3 regions of the Fictibacillus sp. B-59209 genome follow, and region 1 is predicted to be linked to each of the others. Evidence: riboswitches for the same ligand, from Rfam matches in the RefSeq annotation. Region 1 holds a riboswitch; each other region holds the start of a gene.
The links. Region 1 has a riboswitch for S-adenosylmethionine ahead of P4361_RS16915 (homoserine dehydrogenase). Riboswitches for the same ligand answer to the same signal wherever they lie in the genome.
Positions count from the first base shown of each region.

Region 2: it holds a riboswitch for S-adenosylmethionine, as region 1 does, so the genes downstream of both, P4361_RS02855 (homocysteine synthase) here and P4361_RS16915 (homoserine dehydrogenase) in region 1, are expected to answer to the same signal.
Region 3: it holds a riboswitch for S-adenosylmethionine, as region 1 does, so the genes downstream of both, P4361_RS12400 (bifunctional homocysteine S-methyltransferase/methylenetetrahydrofolate reductase) here and P4361_RS16915 (homoserine dehydrogenase) in region 1, are expected to answer to the same signal.

Region 1 covers NZ_JARMMC010000020.1:95,865-102,763, reverse strand. Annotated here, with positions in the region: gene P4361_RS16945 (ABC transporter permease) at 1-594, shown strand, start outside; gene P4361_RS16940 (ABC transporter substrate-binding protein) at 569-1,579, shown strand; gene P4361_RS16935 (hypothetical protein) at 1,634-1,774, shown strand; gene P4361_RS16930 (GNAT family N-acetyltransferase) at 1,874-2,341, shown strand; gene P4361_RS16925 (HPr family phosphocarrier protein) at 2,501-2,749, shown strand; gene P4361_RS16920 (undecaprenyldiphospho-muramoylpentapeptide beta-N-acetylglucosaminyltransferase) at 2,980-4,050, opposite strand; SAM riboswitch class I at 4,176-4,285, shown strand; SAM riboswitch class I at 4,386-4,494, shown strand; gene P4361_RS16915 (homoserine dehydrogenase) at 4,602-5,870, shown strand; gene P4361_RS16910 (endonuclease MutS2) at 6,373-6,899, shown strand, end outside.
Region 2 covers NZ_JARMMC010000005.1:101,769-108,667, reverse strand. Annotated here, with positions in the region: gene P4361_RS02860 (VOC family protein) at 90-479, opposite strand; gene P4361_RS02855 (homocysteine synthase) at 571-1,875, opposite strand; SAM riboswitch class I at 2,180-2,285, opposite strand; gene P4361_RS02850 (helix-turn-helix transcriptional regulator) at 2,630-3,271, opposite strand; gene P4361_RS02845 (DUF86 domain-containing protein) at 3,362-3,814, opposite strand; gene P4361_RS02840 (DUF3055 domain-containing protein) at 3,970-4,239, shown strand; gene P4361_RS02835 (hypothetical protein) at 4,332-4,622, shown strand; gene P4361_RS02830 (YutD family protein) at 4,648-4,923, opposite strand; gene P4361_RS02825 (YhcN/YlaJ family sporulation lipoprotein) at 5,033-5,665, shown strand; gene lipA (lipoyl synthase) at 5,963-6,856, opposite strand.
Region 3 covers NZ_JARMMC010000017.1:25,801-32,699, forward strand. Annotated here, with positions in the region: gene metH (methionine synthase) at 1-2,278, opposite strand, end outside; gene P4361_RS12400 (bifunctional homocysteine S-methyltransferase/methylenetetrahydrofolate reductase) at 2,271-4,118, opposite strand; SAM riboswitch class I at 4,215-4,327, opposite strand; gene P4361_RS12405 (MBL fold metallo-hydrolase) at 4,441-5,382, shown strand; gene P4361_RS12410 (spore germination protein) at 5,457-5,699, shown strand; gene P4361_RS12415 (spore germination protein) at 5,737-5,979, shown strand; gene P4361_RS12420 (spore germination protein) at 6,079-6,312, shown strand; gene P4361_RS12425 (serine hydrolase) at 6,563-6,899, shown strand, end outside.

The sequences.
Region 1 (6,899 bases):
GGTTTTTTGATCGCAGCCGTTGCAGGTGTTTCGCTTGCTGTTGCCATGTTTTTTTTCAAATCTGTACAGAAAATGGTCTATCCTGCGGTCTTGATCTCCCAGACGATACCGATCATTGCACTGTCTCCGATCTTTGTCCTTTGGTTCGGCTACAGCATCTGGAGCAAAGTGGCGGTTACCGTACTTATTGCCTTCTTTCCCATCGTCGTCAGCACGTATGATGGTTTGAACCATCATGACCGAGATTATGTGGATCTTCTGCGTTCCATGGGAGCACGGAGATGGCAGGTCTTCAAAAAGGTGCAGCTGCCAATGGCGCTTCCGGCTTTCTTTTCAGGGATAAAACTCGCCGCTGTATTTTCAGTAGTAGGAGCGACGATCGGCGAATGGCTTGGTGCCAGCGAGGGGCTTGGCTATTATTCCAGAAGAATGTCGGGAAGCCTAAATGCAGAAGGAGTATTTTCTGCCATTTTTCTATTGTCATTGCTCGGGATGTGTTTGTTCGGAGCAGCTGCACTCGCAGAAAAACAAATGTTTAAATGGAAAGCTAACAGAGAGGATGTACAACATGAACAAATGGATAAAACGAAGTAGCTGGCTCTTCTTTGGGAGCCTGCTTCTCCTTTTAAGTGCTTGTTCCTCAGGGGACACAGCCAATCAAGGAGGAAAAGGGGATCTTAAAAAAGTCAGCATCATGCTCGATTGGTATCCGAATGCAGTACATGCCGGCATTTATGACGCCATCAAAAAAGGATATTTTAAGAAAGAAGGCATCCAGGTTGATGTGAAGATGCCAGCAGAAACGAACGATCCGTTAAAACTGGTGGCTGCCGGCAGGACCGATCTTGCATTAACGTACCAGCCTCAGGTCGTTCTTTCCAGGTCAGAAGATATTCCTGTTGTTTCCTTGGGAGCGCTGGTAAGGCATCCATTAAACCATTTGATGGTTCCTAAAAACAGTTCGATTCGTTCACCCAAAGATCTGGAAGGGAAGAATGTAGGCTATCCTTCTATTCCCATCAATGAAGCGATGGTCAAAACAATGGTGAAACATGATGGAGGCAATCCTGAAAAAGTAAAGATGACAGATGTCGGCTGGGATATCATCCCCGCGATGGCGGCTCACAAGGTCGATGGAATATCTGGAGGGTATATCAACCATGAACAGATTCTCTTGAATAAGGAGGGCCATCCTGTACGGTCCATTGATCCTGTAAAGTACGGTGTTCCTGATTATTATGAGCTCGTTCTTGTTTCCAGTGAAGATGGACTGAAAAAGAACCGAAAGCTTTACCAGAAGTTTTGGAATGCGCTGGAAAAAGGCCAAAAGGATGTACACGATTATCCGGACCAGGCACTGAATGTCTTATTTAAGCATGAAAACAAAGAATTCCCGCTGGATCAAAACGTAGAAAAGAAAAGCCTGCAGATCCTGCTGCCTTTAATGGACAGCGGAAAGAAGCCTTTTGGCTATCAGGAAAAGCGTTCATGGAAAAAGGTTTCGGATTGGCTCTATGAAACCGATATGATTAAAAAGAAGGAAGATCCACGGAACGCTTATATTAATTTTGAGCAATAGAAGAATAGACTCCTCGAAACTGGTTACGGTAATAACCAAAGAGGAGGTGCCGTTATGGCTAACAGTGAAAAAATCCGCAAGCAAAACGCTGAACAACGAAAAGGAAAAGCTGATATTCCAAAAGGAACGTTTGCTGATCCGATTGCCAATCAGGGAGACATAGCTGAAGCAAAAAATATCAAAGAGAATAAATAGCAAGGAGGGCGTACTCTAATCAAGGGGTGCGCTTTTTCTTATCTAGAAAGAACGATAGTATACAGGTTATGATGGATTCAGATAAAGGGGGAAGACGTTGTGCTGACATGGGAGAAGAGCGGTCCTGACAAAACTATGGACGAACTGGAGATCATGAACACCAATCCGTTTTACAATAAGCTGTTTTACGGTCGTGGCGAAGTGACATTTGAAGAGGTGACGGAAGAGTTAAAGGGATTGGAAGGATCCCCGAGACAACGCTATTTGATTAAAGCGGATGGCAACAACGCTGCGATCGTTGAGTACATTCTGAACAATCCGAAGGACCATAAACCGTGGCTTGGATTTTTAATAGTACACAGGACTTTCCACAGACAGGGGATCGCAAAGGAAATCTATCTAGCATGCGAAGAAGAGATAAAAAAAAATAACAAACAATACTTGCGTCTCGGTGTACTTAGCGGGAATATCCCTGCGCTTTCTTTTTGGTTCAGATTGGGGTTTGCAGAAATAGAAGTAAAGGAAAGCGAGGGAAAGCTTCTTCATATTCTTGAAAAATCTCTTTAAACCGCTAATCAAGTCCTTTTTCCTAAATTCATTCTTACTCACATAAAGGCGAGTGTGCACGCATATCCTCATTGGTGTGCATAAAAGCTAAACCAGCTTAACATGTGCTTAATGATAGTGCATTAAAATGGCAGGGAAAAAGAATAGGAGTGGAAGGTAATGAAGACATATTGCTTTTTGCAGGAAAAAATGAATTCTGCGACAATTAACAAGCTCGTTCTTAAGGCGAACGAATATGAAGAGTGCCAGATCTATTTTGAACTTGATAACTGCCAGATGAACGCTAAAAGCATGCTTAGTATGAGCAAGCTTCGCGGTGTTGCCGGGCTATGCTGCATATCTGCCCAGGGCATGGATAAACAGCACGCATTGGAAGGTCTGAGACAGATCTGCGCTGGGAAAATATAACCATAAGAAATAATCGGGCGAACTATGATTTTTGAACATATTTAGGATTTGTTGAAAATAATTAAGCCGAATTTGAACATAAATCCTTATTTCAGCGATTTGACACATTCATTTCAGCTTTCTGTCCCGACGCACAATAAAAAAGCTTGCACCGCATTATCTGGGCCAAGCTTATCTATTGCTTTTTCCTCTCCTAGCTTTTCCCCATCTCAGAGGAGGAATGGGGAAAGTCATCCTTTTGCTTCTTCTTTAATGATGGAAAACAGATGGTCTAACGCATTACTAAGCTGGCTTTCTTCCATTCTGCTGATATAGGCTTCCTGATTTGAATAAAGCTGCTCAATGCCTTGCATAAGGGATTCAGCAGTCAGGTCTTCTTCAAACAGAACTTCGCAATAGCCTTGTTTTTCAAATGATCGGGCATTTTCAATTTGATCTCCGCGGCTTGCTTCTTTTGAGAGTGGAATGAGAAGCATTGGCTTTCTCAGTGACAAAAACTCAAAGATAGAATTAGAGCCTGCTCTTGAAATGACAAAATCCGTTGCTGCAAGGATATCTGCGAGCTCATCCGATACATATTCGAACTGGATGTAGCCTTTTTTCAGAATGGAAGAATCCTTCTGGCCTTTTCCGCAAAGATGAATGATTTGAAAGCGGGGAAGCAGAGCGTCAAGGCTTAATCTTACGGCCTCATTTATTTTTTTTGATCCGAGACTTCCTCCCATGATCAAGATGATCGGTTTACCAGGAGTCAAACCACAGAAAGCTCTCCCCTTGACTGCGATCCCTTCATGCAGCTCCTTACGGATAACAGCACCCGCGTATACCGTTTTTTCCCTTGGAAGATGATCAGTGGTTTCGGGGAACGTTGTACACACTTTGTTAGCGAAGGGGAGTGAAAGACGGTTTGCAAGCCCTGGACTAAGATCGGATTCATGGGTCACAATTGGCACCTTGTTCATCCGGCTGCCGAGGATTACGGGAACGGAGACGAAACCACCCTTTGAAAAGACCACGTCTGGTTTTATGGTCTTGATGAGCCGAAATGCTTCAAATGCTCCTTGCATGACACGGAACGGATCTTTAAAATTGTTCCAGTCAAAATAGCGCCTTAGTTTACCAGTAGATATGCTGTAATAGCGGACGCCTTCGATGGTTTCTGTCAGTTGCCGTTCAATTCCTCCTTTTGAACCGATATAGCTGACTTCCCAGCCTTCTTTTAAGAACAAAGGAATCAGAGCCAGGTTAACAGAAACGTGCCCGGTGGAACCTCCCCCGGTGAATACGATTTTCTTGCCCAAACCTTCCACCCCTTTTATTTATGTGTTTCTATCATACCAAAAATAATCTGCAATGATTCCAGAAATATCTGAATAATGGTTGACGCTCTCCTGTCTGCCGTGATAGAGTAAGACTAATTTAATGAAGCTTATCAAGAGCGGCGGAGGGAAAGGCCCAATGAAGCCCGGCAACCTTCAAGTATTCTACTTGAAAAGGTGCTAAATCCTTCAAAGGTAAAACTTTGGGAGATAAGAGACGGATCGGAACCATACAGCTCTCTTATCTTCGTGATAAGGGGGTTTTTTGTACTAAAAAAATAAAGTGCTACATAACATGTTTCAATCTCATGATAATACTCTTATCCAGAGCGGCGGAGGGAAAGGCCCGATGAAGCCCGGCAACCTTCAAGTATTCTACTTGAAAAGGTGCTACTACCTGCAGGAAAGAACCCTGGATGATAAGAGGAGGCCGGACTGCAGACCTCTTCTTTAGAAAGAGGTTTTTTCTTTTGCCATCATACAGATACCATTCATCCACTAATAAAAAATTTACTTTTGCAGAAGGAGTGATTATGTTGAAAGAATTAAAAATAGCACTGCTGGGGCTGGGGACTGTAGGATCCGGCGTATATACATCCATCATGGATAGAAAAGGTGCTTTAGAAGAATTGCTGGGTCATCGTCTGAAGCTGTCCAGTATTTTGATTAAGGATTCTTCCAAAGCAAGGCCTTTCGTAAAGGGGGTACCGTTGACGTCCGAATTCGAGAAGGCGATCGGGGAAGAAGTGCCTGATGTGGTCATTGAGGCGATTGGCGGAATCGAGCCTGCACGGTCTTACATCATACAATCACTTGAAGCGGGATGCCATGTGATTTCTGCGAATAAAGATTTGATTGCCCGGCATGGAGAAGAATTAACAGAGCGTGCTGCCGCAAAGGGTGTCCGTTTTGTCTATGAAGCGAGCGTAGGCGGAGGAATACCGATTTTGAGAACATTGAGGGAGCTTTTAAGAATCAATCGGATACAGCATGTAGAAGCCATTTTAAATGGAACGTCCAACTTCATTCTTTCGTACATGAGAACGACAGGTTCCTCGTTTGAAGAAGCGCTGGAACTGGCCCAGAAAAAAGGATATGCAGAGCCGGATCCAACAAATGACATCGAAGGCTTGGACGCATTTTACAAAGCGATGGTGTTGAGCAAATGGATTTATGGCGTGCAGCCATCCTGGGAAGAAGTGCAGGTGGAGGGGATTGGAAATGTGCTTCTTGAGGAGATTCAACTGGCTGAGCAGCTGGGGCTTCGGCTGAAGCATCTCGTTCTTTTAAACGATAGACTTGATCTCCAGGTACAGCCTGTATTTGTGGATAGCGATCATCCGCTGTATGGTGTGGAAGGCGTGGACAATGCCGTCCGTATTCAGACAGACCTTCTCGGCTGTTTGACCTTGCAAGGGCCGGGAGCTGGTGCAGAAGCAACAGCAAGTGCCATTGTGGAAGACTTATTATCGATCTATGAAACTAGGGAAGTATATAGAAACAAACCGGCTGTATCGGAACTCTGCCCTAAGAAACAAGAACAAGAGGTGAATACCTACCTTCTCGTCGGTGAAAAAATTGATTTTACAAAGGAAAGGGTTTCAGCAATTGAAAGGCATGGAATCATTTTAGACCGGACTTCTCTTCGTTTTCAGCATACTTCCCTTGCTGCCCTGCTTTATGAAGGACCGCTCCCTCTAGAAGAGGAGGATGAGTTTATTCCAGTGAACAGCATCTATCCGGTCCGTCTGTCAAAAAGCGGCAAGGGGGCAGAGAAAGAAAAGGTGCCGGTGGCAGAATAGAAGACAGGAATATCCGTGGAGAGTCGGCTCTCTGCGGATTTTTTTACCCATCATGTTGACAAAGGAAAGGGTTTTACATATGATGGAAGTAACAAAAGGAAGGGAGTTGTGTGGATGAGCGTTCACGTTCTTAACTAAGCGAATTGGATAGTTGGAGCAAAAAGGCCGTGCTTGAAGCGGTTGTATTCTAGATGTCTTTTTGCGGCCACCAATAGTTAAGAACAGCGGTCAGCATACAACATTATCATTTTCGTGTACGTATTTTGTGCAACGAACGATGCCGCGCTCTTTGGGCGTATTTTTTTATGCTTTTTACAGCTTCCATAAGTCAGGGGACAGCTGTATGGAGAGGCGTATCCTTCCACACGAAAATTGATAACAGGCAGAAATGGCGGCGGTCCATTTCTGCCTTTTTTTATTGCATGATCTGGCCCTGTTCCCGGGAAAGGGGGAACTGTTTTATAGATTAGTTATTCGAAAAAATATGAGGAGGCAACTACCTTTGAACACCCATACAATTAACATGCTCGAATTTAATAAAATTACAGAAACATTATCTGCGTATGGATTAAACGAGAGTACAAAAAGAAAAATTTTAGAGCTAATGCCCTCTGGACAGATCACAATCATTAAGAATTGGCTAAGAGAGACGACGGAAGCGGCAGCAATTCTTAGAAAGTCTTCAAGCGTTCCTATTGCGAACTTGAACGGGATCGACCATGTGATGACGATTCCAGATAAAGGCCTTCTCTTAAGCCCTGAACAGCTGCAGCTTATTTGCGGGCTTGCAGAAAACGTAGAGCGCTTGCAGCGGTATATGAAGGACAAAGAATTTCTTGCACCAACTGTGTCTGCTTATGCATACTCCCTGTTTGAACTGAAAGACCTCAAATCTGAAATTCAGCGCTGTATCCGTAACGGAAGAGTGGATGACGGAGCCAGCAAGCCGCTTGAAAAAGTAAGAAAGAGGATGCTGGCCTGTGAGGAAAAAATCAAAGCGAAGCTGGATCATATTCTAAAATCACCGGC
Region 2 (6,899 bases), on a different contig from region 1:
CTTGCACTCTAATCAACCTTTCATTGAAGATTCTTCACGTCAAAGGAGCTGCCTGAAGGTCAATTTTCGACTTTCAGGACAGCCCCTTTTTATTTCGGCGTTGCTGGCTGAAAATATTCAATTCTCTCCCGGTCAGGGCCATAGAAGAATATATACTGAGAACCATCAGGCAACGATGTCACCTCATCTTCGACAAACAGGACGCTATGATTCTTCAGCTCCTGAATTTCTTTCGAGAGATCATCTACGGTAAACGCCACATGATTCACTTTTCCTTCTTCAGCCAGCTGTCTATTGTGGCCTGCTACCAGCTCAACCAGGATCTCCCCTTCCATTCCCAAAAATACTAGTTCGATCCCTGGCTTGGAGTGTTTCATTCGTTTGATCACATCCAAACCTATGATGTCACGGTAAAAGGAAATGGATTCTTCCAAGTTTTCAACCATAATTCCTACATGCTCAAGCTTTCTTACAGCCATACCAAACATCCCTTCCAATTTCGATTCATTCACCTGAAAATTTCATACTTGTCTTAAGTATAGTAGAAAGGGTGTTTATTGAACATAACAATTACTGGCCGCTTGGAACCGGACTGATGACCGCTAGTGCCTGCTCGAGATCATAGATAATATCATCAATCGTTTCAATGCCCACCGACAGCCTTACCATCTCAGGCGATACTCCTGCTCTAAGCTGCTCTTCCTCTGTCAGCTGCTGATGCGTAGTGCTTGCCGGATGGATGATTAATGATTTAGAATCACCGACATTCGCCAAGTGAGAGAATAACTTCACACTTTCAATGAGCTTTCTTCCTTCTTCTACCCCGCCTTTTACACCGAAAGTGAGGATGGCACCAGCACCTTTAGGCAAATATTTCTGCGCCAGCTCATTATACTTGTTATCTTCTAATCCAGGATAGTTCACCCAGTCCACAGCAGGATGTTCTTTTAAGTATTTCGCCACCTTCAGGGCATTTTCACTATGCCGTTCTACACGCAGGGCCAGCGTTTCAAGCCCTTGAATAAAGAGGAAGGAGTTAAACGGTGATACGCAAGAACCGAGGTCTCTGAGCAATTGGACACGCGCCTTGATAATATAAGCCAGCGGTCCGACTGCTTCCGTATAAACGACGCCATTATAGCTTTCATCCGGCTCCGTAAGTCCTGGGAATTTGCCGTTCGTCCAATCAAACTTACCGGAATCTATAATTAATCCTCCAATCGATGTGCCGTGTCCGCCAATGAATTTTGTAGCGGAATGAACGACAATGTCTGCTCCATACTCGATCGGACGGCAAAGATATGGTGTTGCAAACGTATTGTCTACGATAAGCGGAACCCCTGCTTCATGAGCAATTTCTGCAATGGCTGAGATATCTGCCACGTCAATTTTCGGATTCCCGATCGTCTCGATGTAAACCGCTTTTGTCTTTTCAGTAATGGCATCACGGAAGGATTGAAGGTTATCCACTTCTGCAAATTTAAAATTGATTCCGAGCTTCGGAAGTGTATTCGCAAACAAGTTATACGTTCCGCCATATAGAGAGCCAGACGCTACAATTTCGTCACCTGCTCCCGCTATGTTTAAAATGGAATACGTAATCGCCGCCTGGCCGGATGCAACCGCCAGCGCTCCAACACCGCCTTCTAGCTTTGCAATCGTCTGTTCAAACGCATCCTGTGTCGGATTCATGATTCGGCTGTAAATGTTCCCAAACTCTTTTAAACCAAAAAGGTTGGCTGCGTGCTCCGTACTGTTGAATTGATAAGACGTTGTCTGGTAAATAGGAACCGCTCTCGCGCCTGTTGTCGGATCTACTTTCTGTCCCTCGTGCAATGAAACCGTCTCAAAACCATATTCTCTTTCTTCACTCATGTTCAATCTCTCCTTCTAAAATGTAGTGGTTTAAACAGAGGCAAGGATCTGAGTAAAATGTTAGCCAACAAGAAAAGCTGAAGTGCCCTGCTAAGGTCCGAGAAGCGCTTGAGTTCTTCTCAAGCAACACGTTTTTTGTGTTGAGGGAGAAGAACGAAGATGACTAAGGATGAAAAGAAAGTCTTACTTTTCATCTATCAAGGACCTTAGCTGAAAACTCAAGTTCGTTTTCAGCATTGGGCACTGAAGCTGGACAATCAAAAAGACCTCTTCTAAAAGAAGAGGTCGCAGTTTTCACCGTCGGCTCTCATCTTTCAGAACATTTGCGTGTTCTGCTGAAATTAGCACCATGCATTTCTGCTGGTTGCCGGGTTTCATCGGGTCAGTCCCTCCACCTCTCTGGATAAGATACATCTGAATATTAAGTTATTTTGAATAATACTGAACTTTAATGTTGAAGTCAACCCTTTTTTTCACGATAAGGAAGTGGCAAAGTTTTTGGCACGCTCCCCCTGGCCGATGTTCGAAACTTTGCATTTTTTATTTTCTGCTGCAGTCAGCAATACCATATCGGTCTTCTGCCCTGCTCCAGTAAGAGAAAAAGTGTGGCCAGCGAGACGATGGAAAAAGAGATCACCCTCGAAGAGCTCTACCTGACGTCCTTCTTACGACAACAGAAGGAAAGAATAGAGGGCGGATGATCGTAAAAATCCAACAAAAAAATAAACCCTATTGGCGGATCAGCCAGTAGGGTTTATGCGTTTTTCTCTTCGGAAATCAAATATTTGCAATACGAGCCGCCTTTAGCAAGACATTCTGTGCGTTCCACATGGTCTGTACCGAGCATTCTCTGGAATAAAGAAAGCTCACATGAGCAGGCATTCTGATATTCATTTGCTACTTTGGCAATCGGGCAGTTGAATTCTTTTAATTCATACTGGCCGTCTTCTGTTTTTTCCCACTCGACCATATAGCCGGCTTCGTTTTGAATGTCGGCGAGTTCGGCCACCTTTTGCTCAAAGCTCTTATTCTCCATCCGTTTCTTATACTTATCATTTAAGCGGTTTTCCCGGCGGACAAACAATTCATGCACAGCTTTCTCACCGGCAATCTCCTGAATGTCTCTCATAAATTCAACGGTCAGCCCCGAATAGTTGCGCGGAAATTGTTCATCCGCAGCTTCGGAGAGCTGATACACATTCAGCGGCCGTCCCATGGCCTGGCGGACCAGGGTGGTTTCAACGAGCCTGTCTCTCTCTAATGTATTTAAGTGGCGCCTGACAGCCATCTCGGTAATCCCAAGGCGGCTGGCCATTTCAGTAACCGTCAATTTTCTATATCGCTTAAGCATATGAATGATTTCAGAACGGGTAGAGGTGTTATTAGCCATAGCCATTAACAATCACCTTCCTTACCCCTATCTTACAGCATTTTCTAGCAAAAGTACATTCTAAACAAAAATGTTTAGAAATAGGGATAGCAGCTTTTACTTCTGCTCCTCTTCAGGCAAAAATGCAGAAACAGGCCCCAATTCTTGTTCAATATAGCGTCTCACATCGGCAGGGAAACTTTCGATCGATCCAGAATTCTCCAAAAGGACCTCGGAAATTTCAGAATGGCTGACACTCGCAAATTGCTGGACCAGCATTTTGCGCAGTGATACGACCTTTTTCAATCCTTTCGCATTTTGCGCGGTGATCACTTTTTCATCCTCAAGGATATCCAATATGTCTTCATAACTGCCCGGATCCCTCATTATGAAGCCATCGATCATCGAATTACCCACATCGATCATACTTTCGATGATAACGTGAGCCGCTCGTTCAAGAGCCAGCTTTTCTACATCGCCTTCCTTGCCGGCCAGTTTCTTTGCCTGCTGATGCAATGATCCCAGATATACTAAATGGTGTTCAATTTTTTTTCTGTCAACAAAATACATATGTATCACCCTGCCTTGTCATTCTGCATAGTCCTTATTAGTTTATCACAAAATTCAAGGAGAATTACGGAAGGAGCCTCCTATTTTCTTATACCGGCTTGTCTGCTATCATGGGGAAGAAAGAAGGAAAGCCCTTGCGGCAAGGAGGACTGAATGTGGCAGAAGAACGCTTTTTTCTGTATGACGATACCGAGAAATCCGAGACACGCTTCGTAAGTTTTATGGGAACGAATACCCGATTTGACCTCGCCATTGTAAAAACAGGAAGACATTACGGCAAGAGCCTGATTCTCGATCTGCAGGGAAGCCGTTTTTCCATCATAGGAGAAGATGACCTTGAAGAAGAGGGATACTTGGAGCATGTTTTCCAGCTTAATGAGGAAGATGCACAGGAGCTTCGGGAGTTCCTATACGAAACACTATAGTTTTGCGGGAAAATTACCCACACAAAAAAAGCCATTTCATGGGCAGTTTAAAAAAGGATAGATGCCTTCTATCCTTAACCTGCCTGAAGGGAATGGTTATTTTGTATAACAAGGATAAAAAAACCTATACGGATTTCTCTAATGTGGAAACCCGCAGGCGCTATGTTCTGCCTGAAGACTTGCCTGAAGGACCATACGGATCTCCAATTAATGCAAAGCTTGGAAAATCTACTCCCTGGGAAGAAAATCAGCGGTATTACAGCGCCTTCAACTATGAATATAAAAATCTTCACGCCGGCATGGAACGCCAATATCCCGGTGCCCATCCGACGCATGATGATCCTGGAGAAGATACAGAAGAACCATACCAAAATTATAAATAAGGCAGGATAAATAACCCCTTGTTGATCAGGGGGTTATTTTCTTTAGCACAAAATAAGGACAGCCAAAGTTACAATACTCATAAATGTATTCCGGAAGCGTACTGATCTTCGTGTCATATGTCGCTTTATCATGTCCGTCTTCGAAAAAGCCGCGCAGCCTGAGCTGTTCATAGCCGATATCACCGACAAGATAATCATATTTATGTAAAATTTCGCTGTACCTTGATTTGAGCAGTTCCTCATCAAAGGCCTCTTTATTATTCTCTATCAGTTCGTAGCAATGCTCACCAATACAAATCATGAACTCACCTCACTTTTATATTTTACCATGTCCCATAAAAATACAGCCAACAATTTCTTTGTAAAAAGTTTTTTATTGTGGTCAACCTAAGGATAAGGAGGTGAATCACATGAACAAGAAAATTGCTGCATTAATGATCCTATCCTTTACCCTGTTTACCGCTGCCTGCTCGGATGATGACACGAGAAAAGAAACAACAAGCGGTTATAAATTTTCCAACACCAGCTACAAAAATTACAAAAATGATAATAATACGATGGGAACCGACAGAAGATACGGGGACTTCGGCTATGTGCGACATGAATATAAGGGAGAGAACAGAAAGCCCCTCTCTGCCAATCAAATACCGAAAATGGATCGCCAAAAACTGGCTGACATGATTACTGACATGGCTGTACGCCTGCCGAACATTAAAGATATGGCTGTTTTGGTTACAGATGAAGAAGTCCTCATGGCTTACGAAACAACCAGCAAAAATCGGATGGCCATGGCGGATAATGTTAAAAAAACAGCTTTTTCCGTCGTCCCCCGCTACTACCATGTCTACGTTTCAGATAAAAAAGGCATGATCGGCAAACTCGAGCAGTACCGCTCCATCAACTATGATACTGAAAACGCCGAGGGCATCATCGACCGATTGGTTGCACAGATGAAAAAATCTCCGCAAGGATACAAAGTAAGCGATGGCGAGAATCAGAACGGGGAAATGAAAGGTGAAATGAACAGCCCGATGAATAAATAAAAAAAGGCTGGCCAAGAAGTCTGGAAGCTGTTGATTTCCGCTTCATGCTGCTCGCTTTCCGCGTGGCGTGCGGTGAGCCTCTTGGTGCAAGCACCTGCGGGAGTCTCACCTGTCACGCTAGTCCCGCAGGACAAGGAAAGCTTCGGCAGCGTTATATCGCACGAAGAAAATGTGAAGTTCATTTTCGAGGAGTCTCGCATCTTCCACTTCAATCAACTTTTCATTGAAGATTTTTCAAGCCAAAAAGGAGCTGCCTGAAGGTCAATTTTTGACTTTCAGGACAGCCCCTTTTTCTAATTAGTTGCTTTGAACCGCTTTGTTGGCAGCATTTACCTGTTCATCTGCATGGTAAGAGGAACGGACAAGCGGGCCTGCTTCACAATGCTTGAATCCTTTGCTAAGAGCAATTTTGCGAAGCTCCGCAAATTCGTCTGGATGATAATATTTTTGAACTTTTAAATGTTTCTTTGTCGGCTGTAAATATTGTCCAACGGTAACGATATCGACATTGTTGGCACGAAGGTCATCAAAAGTTTCAATGATTTCTTCCATTGTTTCCCCGAGGCCGATCATAATGCTCGATTTTGTAGGAATGTTTTCGTTCATTTCTTTTGCACGGCGCAGGAACTCAAGTGTGCGCTCATACGTCGCACGGGCTCTGACTCTTGGTGTCAAGCGTCTTACCGTCTCAATATTGTGGTTCATGATATCAGGCTTGGCATCCATTAAAGTTTCCAGGTTTTCTTGAACGCCCATCATATCGGAAGGAAGAACTTCAATGGAACAGAACGGATTGCGCTTGCGAATCGCTCTAACGGTTTCCGCAAAAACAGCTGCACCTCCATCTTTCAGATCGTCACGGGCAACAGCGGTAATGACCACATGCTTCAATCCCATTTGTTCAACAGATTCCGCTACGCGTTCCGGCTCCTGCAGATCCAGTTCTGTCGGCAATCCCGTCTTTACTGCACAAAAACGGCAGGCACGGGTACACACGTCACCAAGAATCATGAAGGTTGCCGTTTTTCTTACTGCCCAGCACTCATGGATGTTCGGGCAACGCGCTTCTTCACAAACGGTATGTAGCTTCTTTTCGCGCATCATTTTTTTGAGGCCTTTATAGTTGTCGTTTGTGTTCAGCTTTATTTTTAGCCATTCCGGTTTACGGATGTGCTCTTCTTTCTTAGCCAAAATCCTCACTCCAATTCATCGTCCTGCACAAAAAAATCTTGTG
Region 3 (6,899 bases), on a different contig from region 1:
GAATGGCCTGAATCAGTTCTTGCGGCGTAACTTTAATTCCGAGATCCACCACTTCAAATCCATTATTGCCAAGGATAATATCTACAAGGTTTTTGCCGATATCATGGACGTCCCCTTTAACCGTGGCCAAAACGACCTTACCTTTCGTGCTGACCGCACCGCTGCTCTCCATATGGGGCTCGAGGTGGGCGACGGCAGCCTTCATCACTTCAGCGCTCTGGAGGACTTCAGCTACGATGAGCTGATTATCGTTAAAGAGCCGGCCGACTTCTTCCATCCCGGCCATAAGAGGTCCATTTATAATTTCCAAAGGCGCATCATACTGTGCCAGAGCAAGGTCAAGATCCGGAATGAGTCCTTCTTTCGTTCCTTCGACCACGTAAAAGGCGAGGCGCTCAGCAAGAGGCAGTTCCAAGACCGGAGTTTTTGCCTCCTTTTTCTTGCCTCGGTAGAACTCTGTAAAGGCTGCCAGATTCTCGTCGTTCGTCTCAAACAGCAAGGCTTTTGCCATCTCTACTTCCTTTTCTGGGATAGAAGCATAGCGTTCCAGCTTTTCAGTGTTGACGATCGCGTAGTCGAGCCCAGCCTGTGTACAGGCATATAGATATACCGCGTTTAAGATTTCCCGGCCGACCGGCGGGAGACCGAACGATACGTTGCTGATGCCAAGGATTGTCTGGCATTCAGGAAGTGTTTCTTTCAGCTTTCTCAAACTTTCCACTGTCGCATTGGCAGAACTGATGTATTGTTCATCTCCTGTTCCGACAGGGAAGACGAGAGGATCAAAAATAATATCGCTCGGAGAGATTCCGTATTTGTTCACAAGCAGATCGTAGGATCGTTTGGCGATCTCGAGCTTTCGGTCTGTTGTGACCCCCATGCCTTTTTCATCGATCGTACCGACAACAACGGCTGCTCCGTAACGGGAGATGATAGGGGCAACTTTCTCAAACCGCTCCTCGCCGTCTTCTAGGTTAATAGAGTTGATAATGGCTTTTCCCTGCGAGTATTTCAGGGCTATCTCCAGCACCTCGTCGTCCGTTGAATCAATAACAAGAGGCACTTTCACTTTTTTTACAGCTTCCTTAATAAAATTCTCCATATCCTGAAGCTCTTCACGGTCAGGATCCGCAAGGCAGATATCTATGACATGCGCGCCTTTCTTAACTTGCGCGCGGGCGATCTCTGCCGCTTCTTCAAACTTGCCTTCGGCGATCAGCCGCTTAAATTTTCGTGAACCGATAACATTGGTACGTTCGCCGACCATCAATGGGCGCATGGATGGATCATCATAGATCAGCGGCTCAATCCCCGACACGGCATGGGAATGGCTTTCTGGGACAGTACGCGGCTTCAGCGGTTTTAACGCTTCTGCGATGGCCCTTATATGGTCTGGTGTCGTGCCGCAGCAGCCGCCGGCGATGTTGAGCCAGCCTTCTGCGGCAAAGGCGCTGATTTTCTTTGCGAGAGTTTCTGGTGTTTCATGATAGTTCCCGTCTTCATCCGGGAGGCCGGCATTCGGATAACAGCTTACCGCTGAAAGAGACAGTGCGGATAAGGAGCGGATGTGGTCGGTCATAAATTCCGGCCCCGTTGCACAGTTGAGCCCTACAGCCAAAGGTTTCATGTGCTCAAGCGAGATGTAAAAGGCTTCAATCGATTGGCCGGCCAGTGTCGTACCCATCGGCTCAATCGTGCCTGACACCATGAGCGGGACTTCCTTTCCGACTGATTTAAACGCCCGTTTAATGCCGATAAAACCTGCTTTAACATTGAGCATATCCTGGCTGGTCTCGAGGAGAAGCAAATCAACCCCGCCGTCCAGAAGGCCTTTTGCCTGTTCTTCATAGGAAGAGGTCAGCCCTTCAAATGTTGCGCCTCCTGTAACGCTCAACGTTTTTGTTGTTGGTCCCATTGATCCGGCAACGAAGCGGGGCCAATCAGGAGTGGAGACCTTATCGGCAGCTTCCCGCGCGATCTCTGCTGCTATTTTGTTCGTTTCATATGCTTTATAGCCGAGGCCGTATTCGTCGAGCACAATATCAGTGGCCCCGAACGTATTGGTTTCAACGATATCAGCACCTGCTTCTAAATATTGCAAATGGACATCCAGAATTACATCAGGACGGGTAAAGTTCAGGTTTTCATTGCAGCCGTCCAGGTCTTCTCCGCCAAAGTCTTCGGCAGTCAGATTGGCTTGCTGGAGGATGGTGCCCATTGCCCCGTCCATGATCAGTATTTTATTCTTAAGCTGTTGTTGAAGGGTTTGATTAGACATTCTGAATCCTCCTTGTTTTTTTGCGGTCAATTTCGTAGGCATACTCCGTCAGTTCAGCCGTCAATTCATATCGCATGAATGGAGTGATCAGATAGAGGCCATTAAACAGTTCAGAAGCGGCATCTATCAGAGATTTTGAGATGGCAAGGCCTTCCCTTGCTGCGGAAACTGGGTCGTCTTTAAACTTCGCCATACGGTCACGCACATCGTCTGTCAGTTTGATGCCCGGCACCTCATAATGAAGAAAATCAGCATTGCGGCTTGAGGTGAGCGGCATAATCCCAACGTAGAAAGGAACCGGCAGATCTTTTACAGCTTCGTGGAACTCCAGCAGTTTCTCTTCAGAGTACACCGGCTGGCTGATAAAGTAGTCGGCGCCGCTTTCTATTTTTTTCTCTGCCCTCTGAACCGCTCTTTCCAGTGACTTCACATTTGGATTAAAGGCGGCACCGACGGTAAATTGCGTTTTTTGTCCCAAGTCTTTTCCGGAAAGTGAAACCCCTTCGTTAAACTGTTTGATCATTTTGATCAGTTCTATGGAGGTAACATCATAGACGCTTGAAGCTCCCGGAAAATCGCCTACCTTTGCCGGATCCCCGGTAATTGCCAAAATATCGTGAAGTCCGAGTGTATGCAGCCCCATGAGATGAGACTGCAGACCGATAATATTCCGGTCTCGGCAAGCGAGATGAACGATCGGCTGGACTCCAGTCCGTGCCTTAGCCAAAGAAGATAGGGAGGTATTGCAGATTCTTGGTGATGCCAACGAGTTGTCTGCAAGCGTAATGGCATCTGCCCCGGCTTCTTTCAATGCCTTTGCTCCTTCAAAAAAACGGGAGGTATCAAGCTTGCGGGGAGGATCAAGCTCAACGATGACCGATCGCCTTTCTTTTAGAATATCAGGCAGGGAAATCCCAGGTTTCTGCCTCGTTTCAACAACGGCAATAGGCTCTGGGCGCTGTCTGACTTCCTTTTCGGTAACAGGCTTCAGTCCATGAAGCTCTTCAGCGAAAGCCTCAATATGAGCAGGAGTTGTTCCGCAGCAGCCTCCGAGCAGGCGGATGCCTTGGTTTCTGAAAAGTGAAGCACTGTTCTTGAAATACTCCGCATCTCCTTCATACTGAAATTTTCCGTCCACATAGGAAGGAAGACTTGCATTCGGATAAGAGGAAAGATAGGCATGCTTGGGAATTTCCACTTCCTCAAGTGTCTTGATCATATGAAAGGGCCCAAGACGGCAATTCAGCCCTACGACATCCGCTCCTAAATCTTCAAGGCGTCTAATCGCTGTATTGATGGGTGTTCTGTCGTTTAGAATACCGACTTCCTGCAAAGAAATCTGCGAGATGATCGGAATGCTGGTCTGGCTGCGTGCAATTTCAAGAACGGTTTCCAATTCTTCCAAATCGTAAAAGGTCTCAAGAAGAAGGCCATCCACTCCTTCCAACAGAAGACAGTAGAGCTGTTCCCTAAAGCTTCTCTTTATTTCTTCAATCGTAAGTGAGCTTGGGCCCGTTCCACGGATTCCTCCGATGGTTCCCAGTACATACGCTTCATTGGCAGCTGCTTTTTTTGCAAGTCTTACAGCCGCACTATTCAGCTCTTTGACTTGCTCCTCCAATCCATATCTTTGCAGTTTAATATAGTTGGCGCTGTACGTATTGGTCTGAATGACATCTGCACCGGCCTGTATGTAAGCCTGGTGGATGGACTGAATCTGATCAGGGTGCGTCAGATTCAGCTGCTCAAAACAGCAATCCGTTCCATACGAGTAGAGAAGTGTTCCCATTGCCCCATCGGCAATCAAGATTTTGTCTTCAAGATCTTTCAATAATCCCATTATGCGGTCCTCCTGTTAGTTCGGTATCTTCCAGCGGCCCAATAAAATAAAAAAAGCCTTCTTAAAGAAGAAGACTTTGAAAGTTCGAGGTCATTCTTCTTATCTTCCAAGTTCGATTCGAACTTGTTGGACTTAGCACCTTTTCAGCTGCAGAGCTGAAGGTTGCTGAGGTGTCAACGGGCCATTCCCTTAACCTCTCTGGATAAGAAACCAAATAGCTATAAAATTAATTCTCTATACCTTACAATAATTGTTGGAAGATTTCAATAGCTTTTTCAAATGAAAAAAATGGTTGAGTTTTTATCAAAGGGGGACTCCTATAATGAAGAATAAGTATACCAACCTTGACGGGATACAAAACACACATACATTTAAAGATTTGCTGCGGTGGAGAAGAGAAAGGCGCGGCAACAAAAAAGATTTAGCTCAGCAGATTCCGCAAAGCCCGAAAAAGGAGATCAGCAGATTAAAAGAAAACCGGCAGCATCATTCCATCACATGGATCGGCCATTCTACTTTTCTCATTCAGATGGGCGGATGCAATATTCTGACCGATCCTGTCTGGGCAAAAAAGATGGGGCTGCAAAAGCGGCTGACTGATCCCGGAATTCCCATCAGCCACCTGCCAGAGATCGATCTCGTCCTCATCTCCCATGGCCACTACGACCACCTTGACTTTCCAAGTATTAAAAATCTGACAGGAGATATTTCCTTTTACGTGCCAGCAGGTTTGAAATCAATGTTTCAGAAAAAAGGATATGAGAAGGTATTCGAAGCTAATTGGTGGGATAACTTTTCTGAAAAGGGGCTGTCGCTCACGTTCGTCCCTGCTCAGCATTGGACCAGGAGGACGGCATTTGATATGAATACTTCTCACTGGGGAGGATGGGTCATTCAAGACATGAAGACAGGTGAAACACTTTATTTTGCAGGAGATACCGGGTATTTCAGAGGCTTTGAGGAGATTGGAGATCAATTTGAACTCGATACCGTTCTTATGCCGATAGGGTCTTATGAACCGGAGTGGTTTATGAAAATATCGCATATTAATCCTGAAGATGCTGTGAAAGCTTTTCAGGAAACAAAGGGAGCCTACTGTATTCCAATGCATTACGGAGCTTACAGGCTGGCGGATGATACAGGGCCTGAAGCCTTGGAGCGTTTGCATAAAGAATGGGGAAGAAAAGAACTGAAAGATCACAGGCTTAAGGTACTGTTGCTCGGGGAGACATGGTGGAAAAGTGGAAAGGAGCAGCCGCAATAGCCTGATTCCCGTTTTTCACCTTTAAGGGACATTTATCATACACTACACTAACACTTTTAAAGGTGGAGATAGCAATGGGGTGCATGGTTAATATTTACTATCTGAAGATAAATAGTCTGGCGAGCAACAGTTCATTGAATCTGGGATCAACCTTTCATAATAGCCATACAGCAAATACAAAATCTACAGGGGACAATAGTTCTGTAGGAGATCATTCACCAGCAGAAGCCATGATGAAAAACATGGTCTTTGATCCGGATGTTAATGATCAAAATGAATACGGAAATGCAGATACTTCGGTTGCAAACCAGCCTTAATGAAATGGAGCAATAAAAGAAGAAGGGGGGTCACCTCATGCCATATTTGTTTAATATTTTTAATATCAAAACGAATGGTGTGACCATGAACGGTAACATAGATATCGGCCCGACCGTCCATAACAGCCATACAGCCAATACAAAGTCAGTTGGTTCTACGATCTCTCTTGGAGACTTTTCTCCGTCAACTGGATTTATGGTGAACAGCAACATCGATCCGGATATCAGCGACCAAGGCCAGGTAGCGAACCCGTCCGCTCCAGTCACTAACCAGCCTTAACGTTCACCCGCCTGTTTTTACCGAAAGAGGGAGTCTGTCCAATCAGCTTTTTGTTCAAGCCATACACTGTAGGTAAAGAGCGAAAAGGATGGAACAGATTTGCGTTTTTCTTTCAGAATAGGAAAAATCATCACAAATGGTGTGACTCAAAATGGAAACATCGATATTGGAAGTACCGTCCAGAACAGCCATACAGCCAATACCAAATCGGTAGGGGCGGTTGTGGCGTTCGGTGACTGCTCAGATGCCTGCGCGTATATGATCAACTTCAACGAAGACAACGACGAAAATGATATGGGTCAAAGCGAAGGACAGGACGATCAGCAGAAATAATGAAGGAGCGCTTAATGGTAGCGCTCTTTTTCTTTGTCCGAGAAGGAGTTCTTTGCCCTAAAAAAGAAGCCTAGTGGTAGTGGTGGAGAATAATCTTTAAGGAGTTGCCATCGGATTTGAAAGAATACGCGCCGATCTCGTGAAAATACGATCCAATCTCAAAGAAATACAATCCAATCTCAATGAAATACGATCCGATCTCTGCAAAATACAGATAAAATGCAATGCACGTACTAGAAAGGAGCACGTAATGAAGTTAAATGAACTGAATAACAGGGTAAATGACATTATTAGCGGCCAAAATGGAGATTATGCTTACTGGATTGAAACGGAGGATGGCCACATTGAGTTTCAGGCAGATGAGGTATTCCCAGCCGCAAGCCTTATCAAGATACCCATTTTAATTGAAGCCTTTCGGCAGACAGAAGCAGGTCAAATCGATCTCGCTTCCCGTATTTCATTAAAACAGGAGGTAAGGGTTGGCGGTGCCGGGGTTCTCCAGCTTTTTTCTGATGAATCAGCTGTTACTGTAGCAGATATTCTCACGTTGATGATCACTGTTTCTGATAACATGGCAGCCAACATTA